Regions from separate parts of the Hydrogenophaga sp. 5NK40-0174 genome, predicted to be linked through region 3. Evidence: predicted binding sites of a transcription regulator. Region 3 holds the regulator's gene; each other region holds the start of a gene.
What was found. The regulator sigma-54, encoded in region 3, starts transcription at its own class of promoters, with help from an activator protein. The targets are predictions, from matches to a motif close to TGGCANGNAANCTGCTTT.
Positions count from the first base shown of each region.

Region 1: pqqA (pyrroloquinoline quinone precursor peptide PqqA) is a predicted target of sigma-54. The motif match lies at 1,644-1,661, and genes of this name have one in related genera.
Region 2: ABWV89_RS16755 (transglutaminase family protein) is a predicted target of sigma-54. The motif match lies at 1,321-1,338, and genes of this name have one in related genera.

Region 1 covers NZ_BAABWG010000001.1:412,396-415,672, forward strand. The annotation lists gene pqqC (pyrroloquinoline-quinone synthase PqqC) at 1-369, opposite strand, end outside; gene pqqB (pyrroloquinoline quinone biosynthesis protein PqqB) at 426-1,343, opposite strand; gene pqqA (pyrroloquinoline quinone precursor peptide PqqA) at 1,474-1,548, opposite strand; gene ABWV89_RS01865 (alpha/beta fold hydrolase) at 1,700-2,776, shown strand; gene ABWV89_RS01870 (MBL fold metallo-hydrolase) at 2,797-3,277, shown strand, end outside.
Region 2 covers NZ_BAABWG010000005.1:40,249-43,525, forward strand. The annotation lists gene ABWV89_RS16750 (circularly permuted type 2 ATP-grasp protein) at 1-966, opposite strand, end outside; gene ABWV89_RS16755 (transglutaminase family protein) at 1,410-3,277, shown strand, end outside.
Region 3 covers NZ_BAABWG010000007.1:19,247-22,523, reverse strand. The annotation lists gene lptB (LPS export ABC transporter ATP-binding protein) at 1-244, shown strand, start outside; gene rpoN (RNA polymerase factor sigma-54) at 324-1,964, shown strand; gene ABWV89_RS18080 (THUMP domain-containing class I SAM-dependent RNA methyltransferase) at 2,044-3,277, shown strand, end outside.

The DNA of each region.
Region 1 (3,277 bases), on a different contig from region 3:
TTCGTCGCGAGGAATGCCCACTGCTTCGCCGAGCCGCGTCCAGGCTTCAATGCCACCACCGTTGGAACCTTCGAAGTCGCCGTGTCCGTCATGGTCCAGAATGCGATCGATCCACAGGCGGCGCTCGGCACGATCCGGCATGTTGGCCATGATGGCTGCATCCTTTCTCGGGATGCAGATCTGGTAGTAGAAACGATTGGCCACCCAGGTGCGGATTTCGTCCTCTGTGCAGCCACCGCTGTTCATGCGGACATTGAATGGGTGGTGGATGTGATAGGCCTGCCCCTTGTTGCGGAGTTGGGCTTCAAATTCTTCGCGCGTCCAGGGGGCCGCGTTCTCGTCATCGTGTCGGGCTTTGGCAATTTCCATAAGGCCGTTGTCTCTTTGTTCGTCGTTCCGGTGGCTGCCAGCAAAGTTGCAGCCTTTTAAAAGTCGATCTCCATTCCGTCAAAAGCAACTTCGATGCCGTGCTTGGTCAGTTCGGCACGTTCTTGAGAGTCTTCACGCAGGATCGGGTTGGTGTTGTTGATGTGGATGAGGACCTTGCGAATCGATGACGGCAGCTTGTCCAGCTGCTCGATCATGCCGCCAGGGCCACTCTGCGGCAGGTGGCCCATGTCCAACGCAGCCTTTGGAGAGAGGCCGAGCTTCTGCATCTCGTCGTTGGTCCAGAAGGTACCGTCCACCAGAACAATGCTGGCAGATTGCATCAGTGCCAGCAACTCTGGCGTCACTTCGGCCAGGCCGGCGGCGTAGAACACGCGTTGACCTGTCTCGGGGTTGTCGATGATCAGGCCGATGTTGTCGCCTTTGCGGGGGTTGCCGCGGAATGGAGAGTACGGCGGCGGCTTGGAGTCAAGTGCCACTGGCTGTACTTGCAGACCTTGTACGCCGGGTACATCCACGGGCGTACCATCGACAGGCAACTCGTTGATGTCGAGCCCGCAATAGTGAGAGAGCATGCGCGTCAGCGGAAACCCGTCTGACAGGTCCGATCTGACCTCCGGTGTGACCAGCAGTGGCAACCTGGAATTGCGCTCCCGCAGCATGAGCATGCCGGTGACATGATCAATCTGAGCGTCAATGAGCAGCACTGACGCAATGCCACTGTCCCGGATGGAGCGGGCGGGCTGCAATGCTGGTGTCTGCTGTATCTGCTTGAGGATGTCCGGGGATGCGTTGACCAGAAGCCAGTCGTCGCCGTTGACGGAAATGGCGATGGATGACTGGGTGCGGGCCTGGGCGTTGATGGTGCCCTTACGCAGTCCGTCACAGTTGGGGCAATTGCAATTCCATTGCGGAAATCCGCCACCAGCGGACGAACCGAGAACTCTAATGCGCATGTGTGGTCAGCGTCGAAAATCAAAGGGTTGCACAATGGAGTGATCCAGCCGCGTGGAATGACCGGTCACCAGAAAAGAAAAAAGCGCACGTGCAAAGCACTCGTGCGCTTTTTTACCGAACGCTGACGGATCAGCGGTTGGCGATGTACATGGTGATTTCAAAGCCGAAACGCAGATCGGTGAAAGCGGGGGTCGTCCATTGCATAGTGGGTCTCCAGTCTACTTGGTGAGTGGTTTGTATTGGCATGAATAATGTCTGCAAGCTTTGCTGCCACAGGCGATTCAAGCTGCCACCTATGATAAGCAATATCGATGCCATTGGGCGGCAAATACAGGCTTGGTGATTACCCTAGGATATGTCTCAACGCGCTGCAGAACGTCATAACTTGCAATGGCTCGATCGGGCCATTGGTCATTCCATTGCGTACCGGATTCACGGGCCAGAGGGCGCGCCGGACACATGGCTCGCGGTTCACGGTGGTCCGGGTGGAGGCGCCTCCGGCAGCATCCTTCAGCCGTTTGATCTGCGCCGGCAGAGGGTGGTGGTGATTGACCAGCGGGGAGCCGGAAACAGCCGCCCGCGCGGCTCTGTGAGGCAAAACACCACCCAGGCACTGGTGGGAGACATGGAGGCGCTGCGCCAGTCTCTTGGTGTTGCGAGGTGGTCTTTGCTGGCAGGTTCGTGGGGGTCTGTGGTGGCCCTGGCCTATGCGTCAGCCCACCCTGACAAGGTCGACAGTTTGGTGCTTCGAGGCTCATTCGCATTGAGCCGGCGCGAGGTCCGCGGCGTGTTGCTGGGCTTGCGAGACAGGCCGCGCACGCCCCACGTCGGGCAAATTGCCCGGTCGAGCTGGCTGCCAGCACCGGGTGCCCAGTTGGCCTCAGTGTCCCGGTTGCTGCAAAGTGGAGCACTCGGTGTTGCAGCCTTGCACGTGGTGAGACGCTGGAGCCTGGTTGAGCTGGCTCTGGCACGCAAGGGAATTCGACGCAGCATGCGTTCTTCCGCTTTGGCTGCAGATCCGGGTTCGTTGCAGTCTCAGCGACGCTTTGACGCACAACTGGCCAGGCAATGGCGAAGTCAACTGGCCAGGCTGGGCGGTGAGCGCATCACGAAGGCCGACCGCGCTGCCTGGCGCAAGTTTCGCGTTCAGGCTCACTATCTGGGCAGAAGCGGTTACATGAAACCTGCCGACCTGGACAAGGCCGTGATCAGGGCGGCTTCAAGCGGCATTGCTCTGGACTGGGTCCATGGGCGGTTTGATGCGATTTGCCCTCCAGACAACACGCGTCGCTGGCAGGCGATGGCTCAGCGGTGGGCTTCCGTGCACACGGGAGCGGAAATGCAATGGCCGGCGGGAGGACATTTGTCGGTTGAAAAGCCGCTGCTGGAGAGCCTCAGGCATCTCGTGCAGCGGCGAAGGGGTCCAGAATGAAGCGGAATTCCCTGTCATGCATGAGTCACCTGACCAGGCTTGCTTTGCTCACCACCCTGATGTGGCTCTCGGCATGCATGGGCGCCTCGCCACGCCTCGCCAGCGATTGCAGCGCCTACCCCGATGTGCCATGGGTGGCGTTGGGCGAGGGACTCTGGGTATGGCCGCCGGATGCTCCTGCAGAGGTTTCGGCGGAGAACGGCGGCCATGTGGTGACCACCTCCGTGCTGGTGTCACAGGGCGAAGCGATGCTGGTGGACCCCGGTCCCAGTCTTCTTCATGGCTTGCGGGTCAGACAATCGGTTGAGTGTCGGCTGGGCGCTTCCGTTCGCTGGATTGTCAACACACACGCCCACAGCGAAAACGTTCTGGCGAATGTGGCCTTTGCCGACCTGATCGAGTCCGGCAGCTTGCAGATAATGGCCACGGCGCCGACCAGGCTCGGTATGGAGAGGCGTTGCGAGTCCTGCCTGGCCAGCCTGAAGCGTCGGGTTGGCGAGG
Region 2 (3,277 bases), on a different contig from region 3:
CACGCCGGTGCCCACCGCGTTGCAGATGGCCACGTTTCCGCTTCGGTACACCCCCAGCAAGCCGGCACATCCCAGGGTGGAATCAGGCATGAAGGCCAACGGATCGATGAAGTTGTCATCCACCCTGCGATAGATCACATCGACGCGGCGAGGGCCACGGGTGGTGCGCATGTAGACGAAATTGTCCCGGACAAAAAGATCCTGCCCTTCCACCAGCTCCACGCCCATCTGCTGCGCCAGAAACGCGTGCTCGAAGTAGGCGCTGTTGTACATGCCAGGGGTGAGCACCACCACGGTCGGCTCCGCCGTGGTGGCCGGGCTGACCGATCGCAGCGTCTCGAGCAGCATGTCCGGGTAGTGGGCCACAGGTGCCACGCGGTTGGCCCCGAAGAGCTCCGGAAACAGCCGCATCATCATGCTGCGGTTCTCCAGCATGTAGCTCACACCACTGGGGACGCGCAAGTTGTCTTCGAGCACAAAGTACTCGCCTTCCCCATCTGCATTGGCCGCGCGCACCAGGTCGATGCCGGCGATGTGGGAATAAATCTGGTGCGGCACGTCCACGCCCATCATCTCCGGACGGAACTGGTTGTTCTGGAAGAGCTGGTCGGCCGGTACGATGCCAGCGCGGATGATCTCCTGGTCGTGATAGACGTCGTGTATGAACCGGTTGAGCGCGGTCACGCGTTGCACCAGTCCCTGCTCGAGCGTCCGCCATTCCTGGACCGGAATGATGCGGGGAATCAGGTCAAACGGGATCAGGCGCTCGGTGCCCGAACCGTCTTCATCTTTCTCGCCGTAGACGGCAAACGTGATGCCCACCCGGCGAAAGATCATCTCGGCTTCTTCCTGGCGGGCAGCGATGACCTCCTCGGACTGCTGTGAGAGCCAATGCGCATAACGCGCATAGTGGGCACGGGTGTCACCGCCATCAGCGGTCATTTCGTCAAAGGCTTTGGGGGTCATTCGCACATTCTCCTGCACTCACTGCCTCGAGCAAGAACTGAGCCAGCACTGCATGGGCGTTTGGAGGATCGCCGTTGGCCATGAAGCCATACCCGCACAGAAAGGAGCTGACACGCCTGCTTCTCAGGCTGCCCATCATGGCACCATTTGGACTCACCTGAAAATACACTATGCCCCGAAATCGGGCATCTTGGCGAACCCGCCACAATAATTGACCTTGAGGCGCACCAAATGACTGGGTTTGCGAAGGTCGGCGCCCACAGTATCCCTGTTTTGGTGTGAGAATGACCTGAAGAACATTGGGCTGTCAGCAACCGTCTTCAGCCTGGACAGCTGATGAAGATACCAATGCTCTGGCTCAGGTCTTGCTTCAGATTTGCAGAGGTCTTCGCCAGCCCGGGAGGCCATTCGACGCCAAGCGTCTCAAGTCAGAATTCGTCATCATGGCCATTCATGTCGCGCTCAGTCACGTCACCCATTACCGGTATGACCGGCCCATCCAGCTCGGCCCGCAAGTCATCCGGCTGAGGCCGGCGCCGCATTGCCGATCAGAGATCCTGTCTTTCTCGCAGAAGGTCGCTCCAGGCGAGCACTTCATCAACTGGCAGCAAGACCCTTTCTCCAACTACCTGTCACGGCTGGTCTTCCCGGCGCCCACCACCGAGTTCAAGGTCAGCGTCGACCTGGTGGTGAAGATGGCGGTGCACAACCCGTTCGACTTCTTTCTCGAAGAAGCGGCAGAGACTTTTCCGTTCGACTATGACGAAGCCTTGCGCAAGGAACTGGCCGCGTACCTGCACGCGGCGCCGCCAACGCCCAGACTGAAGGCCTACCTGGACAAGATAGACCGGACTCCTCTGCGGACGGTGGACAAGCTGGTGCAAATCAACCAGCAACTGCATCAGGACATCGCCTACACCATCCGGATGGAACCCGGCGTCCAGACGCCCGAGCAGACCCTGACACTGGGCAGCGGGTCGTGCCGCGACTCGGGCTGGTTGCTCGTGCAGATGCTGCGCCACCTCGGGCTCGCAGCGCGCTTTGTCTCGGGTTACCTGATACAGCTGGCACCCGACGTGAAATCGGTCGATGGGCCCAGCGGTCCCGAAACGGACTTCACCGACTTGCACGCCTGGTGCGAGGTATTCCTGCCCGGGGCCGGATGGATCGGGCTCGACCCCACCTCGGGACTGCTCGCGGGAGAAGGCCACATTCCGCTGGCCTGCACGCCCCAGCCCTCCAGCGCCGCCCCCATCGAGGGTGCGCTTGACGAATGCGAGGTCAGCTTCAGCCATGACATGCACATCACCCGCATTCACGAGTCTCCGCGGGTGACCAGACCTTACTCGGAAGACCAGTGGGATGCCATCGTCCGGCTCGGACACAAGGTGGACGATGCACTCGAAGCGGGTGACGTGCGACTGACCATGGGCGGAGAACCCACCTACGTCGCCACCAGTGACCGCGACGCGCCCGAATGGAACACGGACGCGTTGGGTCCGACCAAGCGCGGCTACGCCACCGAACTGCTGGACCGCTTGCGCGAACGCTACGGCGCAGGTGGCTTTGTGCACATGGGTCAGGGCAAGTGGTACCCCGGCGAACAATTGCCCCGCTGGGCCCTGTCTGCTTTCTGGCGCACGGACGGGCAGCCCTGCTGGCAAGACCCCTCTTTGCTGGCCGATGAACGTGACCCTGCGCAGTACACACAGGCGGATGCCGAGCGGTTCACCCAGACGCTTGCCCGTCATCTGGGCGTGTCGACCCAGTACATCACCGCAGGATACGAGGACACCTGGTACTTCCTGTGGCGCGAAAGAAGGCTACCTGTCAACGTCGACCCCTTCGACTCCAAACTCGACGACGAGCTCGAGCGCATCCGCCTGCGACGGGTGTTCTCGCAAGGGCTGGACAGCGTGGTGGGCTATGTGCTGCCCCTGCAGGTCCAGGACAAGGGCAAACTGCAAGGGCCGCGCTGGACCACCGGGCCCTGGTTCTTCCGTGACGAGCGCATGTACCTGGTGCCTGGCGACTCGCCCATGGGCTACCGCCTTCCACTGGACTCTCTGCCGTGGGTGTCCGAGGGTGACTATCCCTATCTGATTCAGGTCGACCCGCACAGTGCGCGCGATCCGTTGCCCAGTGGCGTTCCACTGCGCCACCAGCTGGATCCGCACCAGTTCGGTGGAGGTTTCGCAGAAGGCGGAACCGTCTCCCTGCAAGGTGCACAACCGCCAGAGAACGGACATGGACACGGGCAGGCGGGCGACGCCCCGTTCGAGCACCAGGGCACCCCGCCTGCGGGCACAGG
Region 3 (3,277 bases):
CGACGAGCCTTTTGCCGGTATCGATCCCATCGCCGTGATCGAGATCCAGCAAATCATCAGCTTCCTCAAGTCGCGTGGCATCGGTGTCCTGATCACGGACCACAACGTGCGAGAGACGCTTGGCATTTGTGATCACGCCTACATCATCTCGGATGGTCAGGTCCTTGCCAGCGGGACAACGCAGGAAATTGTGGACAACGCAGATGTTCGCCGGGTGTACCTGGGCGAGCACTTCAGGATGTAGGCATGGGTGCGGGTGTGCAAGCTCAACGACAACGGTTGTACGCTGGCGATGGTCTGCGCGTGCGGCTGGTGTGGGGCTCATGAAGCAAGGCCTTTCGCTACGCGTCTCCCAGCATCTGGCGCTGACCCCTCAACTGCAGCAGTCGATCCGGCTGTTGCAGTTGTCTACGCTGGAGATGGCGCAGGAAGTCGAGCAAATGCTCGACGAGAACCCCTTTCTCGAGCGCGCCGACGACGCGGCCGAACGAGAGGAGTTCGGGCTCGATCAGTCGGATGCGCAGGTGAGCTCAGGAGAGCAGGCCGTCGAAATCGACGCCGCCCAGAGCACTGAGACCGATGCCGGTCCTTCTGCAACAAAGGATGGCACATCCACTTCTGACACTGCACAAGAGGCGCGCGAGGAAGCTGCGGAATTGCGTGCCGATGGTGACGCGCCCGTGGAGGAGAGCTGGGAAGGGGATGGCAGCGTCGACGTGGCGCCCGATGACGGCGAGTGGGGGGGGGATGCGCCAGCGCGCAACGCCGGAAGCGGCGATGGGGGGGATGAGGTCTCCGCCATGGATCTGGCCAGCGCCCACGAGACCCTGTATGACTTCCTGCACCAGCAAGCCCGCTGCATGCGTCTGAGTGACGACGATCAGGCCGCGCTGTATTTCCTGATTGAGTCGCTCAACGACGACGGCTATCTTGAAGATGACCTCATGTCGCTGGCGCTCGATTGGTGGCGCCTCAAACACGGTGCGGGCGAGCCCCCTCCAGGTGTGGAGCAGCTGGAGGAGGCTGAAGAGCAGCTGCGCACGGCCCTGGCCTGGTTGCAGCATCTCGAGCCGGCAGGCGTGGGTGCTCGCGATCTGAGCGAGTGTCTGCGGCTGCAGATCATGGAATTGCGCAATACGCCCGAGGCCCAGGCAGCCTTGCAGCTTTGCGACCAGCCGCTGGAGCTGGTCGCCAAGCGGGACGTCAAACGGCTGAGCGCCCAGTGTTCCCTGCCAGCAGAACTGGTGAAGTCTGCCCTGGCACTGATTGCCGGCCTGGAGCCCAAGCCCGGACGGCGTTTCGTCAACGTCGATCAGATGGTGGTCGTGCCGGACGTGATCGTCAGTCGGTCGGGGCGTGGCTTCAAGGTGCAGCTCAACCCTGATGTGATGCCCAAGGTGCGGGTTCAGGATGCCTATGCGGGCGCCATGAGACAGAGCCGCGGCGGCACAAAAGACGCCAATGCCGACAGTGGGGGCTATGCCGCCATGCAACAGCGGTTGCAGGAAGCACGGTGGTTCCTCAAGAACATCCAGCAGCGCTTTGACACCATCTTGCGTGTCTCAACCGCCATTGTCGAGCGGCAGCGCAATTTCTTCATGCACGGCGAGCTGGCCATGCGCCCTCTGGTCTTGCGCGAGATCGCTGACGAGCTGGGCTTGCATGAGTCCACCATCAGCCGTGTGACCACGGCCAAGTACATGGCCACGCCATTCGGCACCTATGAGCTCAAGTACTTCTTTGGCTCTTCCCTGGGAACGGAAACGGGAGGCAACGCGTCCAGCACAGCGGTGCGAGCGCTGCTCAAGCAATTCATCGCCTCCGAAGAACCCAGCAAGCCGTTGTCCGACAATCAGCTTTCTGCCATGCTGCGCGAGCAGGGTATTGAGTGTGCGCGCCGAACCGTGGCCAAATACCGGGAATCGTTGCGGATCGCTCCGGCCAATCTACGCAAGGCGCTTTGAGCTCCGCCTTCTGAACCGGACCCTATGGCTCCCAGGTCGCGGGTGAACGCGACTTGTCTTGAACAGTCAAATCCATCGCATGAATCAGTTGGACATCTTTCTGCCCTGCGCGGCCGGCGTCGAAGCATTTCTTGAAGCCGAGGTCCGCCGGCTCGTCGGAGCAGACGAGCCGGTTCGCGCGGTCCGTGCTGGCGTGCAGGTGCGCACGTCGTGGCGCAATGCCATGCTGCTCAATCTTCACAGCCGCCTGGCTCAGCGCGTGCTGGTTCGCCTGTGGAACGGGCGCTACCGGCAAGAAGAGGACCTGTACGACGCCGCCTCCAGCGTCGCCTGGGAGATCTGGTTCGACCCTGATCAAACACTCAAGGTTGAGATCACGGCGCAGCACAGCCCGCTCAAGAGCCTGAACTTTGCCGCACTGAAGATCAAGGATGCCGTCTGTGACCGGTTTCGCGCCAAGCGCGGCGAACGACCCAGCGTGGACACAAGGTGGCCGGATGTGCGGGTGTTCGCCCACCTGACGGCTGACGAGCTGACGCTCTATATCGACACCACGGGCGAGCCCTTGTTCAAGCGGGGCTGGCGAGAAGACAAGGGCGATGCGCCGCTGAAGGAAACCCTGGCCGCAGCCATGATCGCTGCGACGGGGTGGGACGACCAGGCCCGTGCGGCCGAGTCGGTGGACGACATCCCTCCGCTGTACGACCCTTGTTGCGGCAGCGGCACGGTGGTCATTGAAGCGGCGCAAATGGCTTTGAACATTGCGCCAGGCCTGCAGCGGCGATTCGCTTTTGAAAAACTGATCCCTTGCCAACAGCACGTGTGGCAGTCGCTCAAGGACCAGGCAGCAAAAGCGCGAAGGCAATGGCCGGACGGGCATTCGCCTATCGTGTTTGGCAGCGATGTGGCTTTCCGTATGGTCGACTTTGCACAGCGCAATGCTGAGCGTGCGGGCGTGGCATTTGCCGTGCAACTGCGCGGAGGCGATGCACTGGAACGCCGTCCCCCTACCGAGACTCCCGGTGTGTTGCTGCTCAATCCGCCCTATGGCGAACGCATTGCGGCCGCCGGTGCCGCCGGTCAGGATGCCCGAACCAGAGCCTCTACACGCGCCGCAGGCGGCAGGGCGCCGAGGGTGTTCACCGTGGGCGCCAATGGGGCTGCTTCAGCTTCTCCTGCGGGCCGCGAAGGTTTTCAGAGCAGCGACGGCACAGAGAGCGACAGCGATACCTTTTTTGAACGCCTGTCCGCGCACTGGAAGAGTCACTACGCTGGCTGGACGGCCTGGTTGCTCACGCCTGACAGCAAGCTGC